DNA from 2 places in the Aquamicrobium lusatiense genome. Region 1 is predicted to be linked to the other one. Evidence: predicted binding sites of a transcription regulator. Region 1 holds the regulator's gene; the other holds the start of a gene.
The links. Region 1 encodes LexA, which represses DNA repair genes until DNA is damaged. Its sites were predicted from a motif close to TGTTCNNNNTGTGTTCNG; they were not measured.

Region 1 (3,413 bases):
AGATCATTTCATCCAACAGCTATGGCATCGCAGCCGCGGCCCGCGCCGTGGGCGCCGATGTTCTCGATCTTGGCATCGCACCAGATCGCGAGGATGCAATCTCGGCGCTGGTGAAGCAGGCTGTTGCTGCCGGCGCGGACGTCATCGTCACATCTGGCGGAGCCTCCGTCGGCGATCACGATCTCGTTCACAAGGTTCTGACGCGCGAAGGCATGACGCTCGACTTCTGGCGGATCGCCATGCGGCCAGGAAAGCCGCTGATGTTCGGCAGAATGGACAACATCAGATGTCTGGGCCTGCCCGGAAATCCCGTGGCAAGCCTCGTCTGCTCGCAGCTTTTCCTGAAACCTCTGCTCGCCCGCCTTGGCGGCCGGACTTTCCATCAGGACATCAGGACAGCGACGCTCGGGGCACCGGTTTCAGCCAACGACCATCGGCAGGACTATGTTCGTGCCGCCATCGAGGAACGCGACGGCCAGCTGATTGCCACGCCCTTCGGTGTACAGGATTCCTCCATGCTGCGCACCATGGCCGCATCCGGGGGTCTCGTCATACGCGCCCCCTTCCAGCCAGCATCGGAAATCGGCGATCCCTGCCAGTTGATGATGATCGGTTGAAGCCGTCCCGGATCGTTCTGATTTTAAGCGGTTGCGGAACACAACTGGAACATATAGTGTTTGTTCCGGGTTTGTTTTCCGATTCTGGATTCGCCGCTGCCGGGGGAACCTATGCTGACGCGCAAGCAACATGAACTGCTTCTGTTTATCCATGAGCGTTTGAAGGAGAGTGGCATTCCGCCCTCTTTCGACGAAATGAAGGAAGCGCTGGACCTTGCCTCGAAGTCGGGCATCCATCGCCTGATCACCGCACTGGAAGAACGTGGGTTCATCCGTCGCCTGCCCAATCGTGCGCGTGCGCTGGAAGTGCTGCGCCTGCCCGATTCCATTGCCCCCGGCCTAAACAGCGCACGAAAATTTTCACCCAGCGTCATTCAGGGAAGCCTTGGGCAGCCGGCAAAGGATGTTCGCAAGCCGCAGGTCGCCAGCAATGACGATGACAGCGCTTCGGCGGTTTCCATCCCCGTGATGGGGCGGATCGCTGCGGGTGTTCCGATCGATGCGATCCAGCACAAGACACATTCCATTTCGGTGCCGCCGGAGATGCTGTCGGGCGGCGAGCATTATGCCCTCGAAGTTCGGGGCGATTCCATGATCGAGGCAGGCATTTTTGATGGCGATACCGTCATCATCCGCAACGGCGATACAGCCACCCCGGGCGATATAGTCGTGGCACTCGTTGACGAGGAAGAAGCAACCCTGAAGCGGTTCCGTCGCAAAGGCGCCTCCATCGCGCTTGAAGCCGCCAATCCGGCTTACGAAACCCGGATTTTCGGACCCGACCGCGTCAAGGTGCAAGGCAGGCTGGTCGGATTGATCCGCCGTTATTGATCCGGAAATGAAACGGAGCGAACCGGATTTTTGTTTTCGCTCTGTTCTGAAAAAACATTATCTATCAGGATATTAAAACAACATCTTGGGGAAATGATCGAAATATTTATGTCGCCATTTGAGCGCTCTTAAAACGCTGGAATCAATCTGTTGATCGCAGATAGTTGAAGAGCACTTTACGGCCTGTACGAACGGCGAGCAGATTTTATCTTCATAGGTGAGCCGCCAGTCGAGCGATCTGCCACGATGTTCGATTTCCCGCGTAACTGGGTCTGCATTTTACCCACCCGCGCAAGCAGACGTGCCTAGGGAGGTGCACACTGTTCAGGATGCGCCCTGTCTTTATCGCTTATTCGATCTTGTCCGAGGCCGAGAGAACAGGCGTTTCCGCAGGTGCTGAGGCAACTTTTCTCTCATAGGGCGGCAAGCCACGGGCTTCCCGCGAGTATCGGCGCTGGGTGTGCCATGGCCGATAATTCCCTTCAATTGCGAAGCGCACCTTTGGCTCTCCGATGATTGGCAATGAATTTCCGGCTGAAACAACAGCAGAAGCAGTGTCGATCTTTTCCAGATAGACTTCGGCACTTCCCTTTTGCGCCAGCTCCCGACGGGTCACCACAATTGCCTGAGATTTTCGGCATGGGCTACGCGTAACCGCGTCCTCGATCACGATGACTGTTGCATGGGCACATGCTTTGGCGGCCGTAGCTGCATCCGGAGCCTGCACGACAAGCAGGCCAGAGGGACTGCGCAACGCACATGTTTTCCCGGAGCATACAAACCCTGCTGCTGTACTTTCCTGCTTCGCAGAGGCGATAAAATCCTGCAGAAAAATACCTTCGTCCGGCTGCTTTACGCGGGTTGGCGGCAATACCATCTCAGAGTCCATCGCCCGGCTCCAGTTATCCATGGTGAAGGCATTCGGGCGGGGTCGGTTGACCGCAACCTGCCCGCCTTCCATGGCGACGGCAATCAGCCGGGCATCTTCTGAAATGAGAATGTCAGGCGTTCGGGCGGAACCCAGCGTGAGCAGGCTGCCTATGGCGAATGGCAGTGCAACAAGGCGCAGCCATGTTGTCGTCATCGTTGCAATCACCAGCGCAATCGTCGCCAGAAGCACTGCCTCGGGTGGAATCAGCCCGATCGCGTCGACTGGCGACATGTCCGCGATCTTTTCGGAAAGGAAAATCACTGCCGTCAGCCCCTTGCCCATGATCTGCAAGAGAGGGCCATCAAGCCCGAAAGGCATGGCGAGCGATGCAAAGACAGCAAAAGGCATGACAATGATCGAGACGACCGGCATCACCGCCAGATTGGCCAGCAGGCTGAGCGGTGCAACGCGCTGAAAGTGCCATGCCGCGTAGAGGGTCGTGGCAACACCGGCAACCACGGACGTCGCGGCAAGGCCAATCATCATGGTGACCAGAGCGCGGATCAGCGACCGAACGAGGCCTGACTTTTTGTAAACCCGCGCGACAGGGCGGCGCGCCTTGTAGTCCGACCATGCCGCATAGGCGCCGACGAGCGCCGCCGTTGCCGCGAACGACATCTGGAAGCTGGGCCCCACCACCTCATGGGGCGTGACCAGGATGACGATGATCGCCGAAATGGCGAGATTGCGCATTGTGAGCGCGCTTCGGTCGAACAGGACGGCCACCAGCATGACGGCCAGCATGATGAACGAGCGCACGGCAGCAACCACCATGCCGGAGATCAGCAGGTAGGCGAAAATCGCAAAAAGTGCGGTAAGTGCTGCATATTTCCTGACCGGATGACGGGAGGAAAAATCCGGGAATGCGGCGAACAATCCGCGCATCAATCCCATCACCGTACCCGCCACCAGCGCCATATGCAGGCCGGATATGGAGATAATGTGATAGATGCCTGTCTTGCGCATTGCCTCGTTTATTTCTTCGGGAATGCCTGCCCGCACCCCGACGATCAGCGCTGCCGCGATTTCGCCTT
Region 2 (3,413 bases), 470 kb from region 1:
CATGGTCGTAGAAGATTTCCGAGCAGGGGCCGCAGGGGCCGGTATCGCCCATCGCCCAGAAATTGTCGCTGGTCGGGATGCGGATGATCTTCTCGTCGGAAAGACCTGCGATCTTCTTCCAGAATTCGGCCGCCGCATCATCTGTGTGATAGACCGTGACCAGCAGCCTGTCCTTCGACAGCCCGAACTCGCGGATGATCAGGTTCCAGGCAAGCTCGATGGCGCGTTCCTTGAAATAGTCGCCAAAGGAAAAATTGCCGAGCATCTCAAAGAAGGTGTGATGGCGCGCGGTGTAGCCGACATTGTCGAGGTCATTGTGCTTGCCGCCGGCACGAACGCACTTCTGCGAGGTGGTCGCGCGGTTGTAGGGGCGTGTTTCCAGACCGGTGAACACGTTCTTGAACTGAACCATGCCGGCATTGGTGAACATCAGCGTCGGATCGTTGCGCGGTACCAGAGGGCTGGAGGCAACGACCTCGTGACCTTCCTTGCGGAAGTAGTCGAGGAAAGCCGACCGGATCTCGTTAACACCACTCATGAAAGATGCCTTTGTTCAGGAAAACGCCTGCGGCGCCAGTGCGGAAAACACAGCCTTTTAGCGGTCGGCCAGCACCCTGTCCAGAATGAGGAAAGATCGCCGGCGAAACCTCAGATGCCTCACCGCTGAGGCCTTGCTCAACCCTGATGCACTCTTTCAAAAAATGCTGCCCGCAACGAAAACCGCCAGCCTCCCCGAGACCGGCGTTTTTCACTTTAAGTTCATTCGGCCGAGGCCGGACAATCCGTGCCGATCAGCGCATCAGCCCTCGCCGGCCTCAGCCTCGAAGCCGCCGTCTTCCAGGAACTTCTCGGCAATCAGCCCGGCATTCTGGCGCAGCGCCAGTTCAATCTCCCGCGCCGTATCCGGATTGTCTCGCAGGAACTGCTTGGCGTTCTCACGCCCCTGCCCGAGACGCTGTGAATTATAGGAGAACCAAGCACCCGACTTTTCAACCACGCCGGCCTTGACACCGAGATCGATGAGCTCGCCGGTCTTGGACACACCCTCGCCATACATGATGTCGAACTCGATCACCTTGAAGGGCGGAGCCAGCTTGTTCTTGACCACCTTGACGCGGGTCTGGTTGCCGACCACCTCGTCGCGATCCTTGACCGAGCCGATACGGCGGATATCGAGACGTACCGACGCATAGAACTTGAGCGCATTGCCGCCCGTGGTCGTCTCAGGCGAACCGAACATGACGCCGATCTTCATGCGGATCTGGTTGATGAAGATGACCATGGTGTTGGAGCGCGAGATCGAAGCCGTCAGCTTGCGCAGCGCCTGGCTCATCAGGCGAGCCTGAAGACCAGGCAGCGAGTCGCCCATCTCGCCTTCGATTTCGGCGCGCGGCGTCAGGGCCGCCACCGAGTCCACCACCAGAACGTCGATCGCACCGGAGCGCACCAGCGTGTCGCAGATTTCCAGCGCCTGCTCGCCGGTGTCCGGCTGCGAGATCAGGAGGTTTTCAAGATCGACACCCAGCTTGCGGGCATAGACCGGGTCCAGCGCGTGCTCGGCATCGACAAAGGCGCAGATGCCGCCCTTCTTCTGTGCTTCCGCAACCGTATGGAGAGCCAGCGTCGTCTTGCCCGAGCTTTCAGGGCCATAGACCTCGATGATGCGCCCGCGCGGCAGACCGCCAACACCCAGCGCAATATCGAGACCGAGAGAACCGGTCGAAACCGTTTCTATCTCGACCACCTGCTCGTTTGCGCCAAGGCGCATGATCGAGCCCTTGCCGAAAGCCCGCTCGATCTGCGACAGCGCAGCGTCCAGAGCCTTTGATTTGTCCACCGAATTGTCCTCTACAAGCCGCAATGAATTCTGAGCCATGATACAGTACCTTTTGGTCGTCAATGACAGACGGACAATTCGCTGACCGCTCAGATTTTTGTACCCTCTTTGTTCCATTTTTGCAAGAGGGATTAACCAATTGTTTTATTTTGGAATTCTACAAAAGTTCCCATTTTGTCCATGATACCGGATCGGTTTAACGGGAATACGAACACCTGAAGAAAATTTCCGGCCGCCCGAATCGCCTCCGGTTCGTTTCAGCCTTCCCGCCGGGCTTCCTGAGCTGTCGCCCGTAAACCCGCATCATACGCCTTGCGCGCCCACGCCGCCATTTCTTCCGGATCGTCGAACGCGACATCGGGAGTGGTCCAGTAGGGCATGGCCACCTCCCTCCCCTTTCCGGCATAGGTCCATTGGCGCGCGCCCGCAGAAACAAAATCGGGAGCGCTTATCGCATCCGCCTTGAGCATCAGTTCGCCTTGCAGGACGATGGCGATGATGACGCCGCGATGGTAGATGCCCTTGCCGCCGAACAGGCGGCGGATGGTGACGGGACCAAGCCCTTCGAAAAGCTCTTCGATGCGCCCGTTGTCCATGGAGGGAAAATCAGGCCTCGGCTGTCGCCCGGGCCTCGGCCAGCGCCTTCAGGTCGGCTGGTTTCAGTTCCACCGATTCGCCGCAGCCGCAGGCGGAAGACTGATTGGGATTGCGGAACACGAAGCCCGTGCGCAGCGTGGTGACCTCGAAATCCATCTCGGTACCGAGCAGAAACAGTGCCGCTTCCGGCGCGACATACACATGTGCGCCCTGATGCTCGACGTGGTCGTCCTTCGGGTCAGGTTCAGTGACCAGATCGATGGTGTACTCCATGCCGGCGCAACCGCCCTTCTTCACGCCGAGCCGGATGCCGTGCGCACCATCACGCGCACCGATGATTTCGCGCACCCGTTCCGCCGCCTTGTCGGTCAGCTTCATGATGGAAAAACGTGCCATCTCAGTCTTCTCCATGCCATGCAGGTTAAAGGCCTGCCGGAATGATTTCATATCTCCCCCTGAAGATGGGGGAATTTGGAAGGCTCTGCAAGAGCGGCTCCTGCCAAGCAGTTGCGAGCAAGTGCGGCGTCGGTCCTCAGTACCAGCCGACGGCGATCTGGGCTTCCTCCGACATGCGGTCGGGCGTCCATGGCGGATCGAAGGTCATGTTGACCTCGACGCCGGAAACGCCTTCCACCGCACCCACAGCATTCTGCACCCAGCCCGGCATCTCGCCGGCCACCGGACAGCCCGGGGCGGTCAGCGTCATGTCGATCTTAACGGTGCGGTCGTCCTCGATGTCGATGCGGTAGACGAGGCCCAGCTCATAAATATCCGCCGGAATTTCCGGATCATAGACGGTCTTCAGCGCTGAAATGATGTCGTCGGTCAGGCGCGCCAGTTCTTCCTCGGGAATGGTCGAAACCGGCCCGGTTCCGACGGCTTCCTGCTCAGGCTGCCCTTCGGCTTCAACACGTGTGGTGGTGTCGTCCATATCCGTCATCCGAAAAATTTCCGCGCCTTTTCCAGCGCTTCGGCCAAA

Region 2: the regulator LexA is predicted to act here: its motif matches at 1,936-1,953, upstream of recA (recombinase RecA).

Annotation. Positions count from the first base shown of each region.
Region 1 covers NZ_JACHEU010000001.1:2,456,559-2,459,971, forward strand. Annotated here, with positions in the region: gene HNR59_RS11785 (molybdopterin molybdotransferase MoeA) at 1-617, shown strand, start outside; gene lexA (transcriptional repressor LexA) at 729-1,448, shown strand; gene HNR59_RS11795 (ComEC/Rec2 family competence protein) at 1,798-3,413, opposite strand, start outside.
Region 2 covers NZ_JACHEU010000001.1:1,982,244-1,985,656, reverse strand. Annotated here, with positions in the region: gene alaS (alanine--tRNA ligase) at 1-538, opposite strand, end outside; gene recA (recombinase RecA) at 800-1,876, opposite strand; gene HNR59_RS09440 (TfoX/Sxy family protein) at 2,095-2,433, opposite strand; gene sufA (Fe-S cluster assembly scaffold SufA) at 2,444-2,830, opposite strand; gene HNR59_RS09430 (SUF system Fe-S cluster assembly protein) at 2,967-3,374, opposite strand; gene HNR59_RS09425 (cysteine desulfurase) at 3,371-3,413, opposite strand, start outside.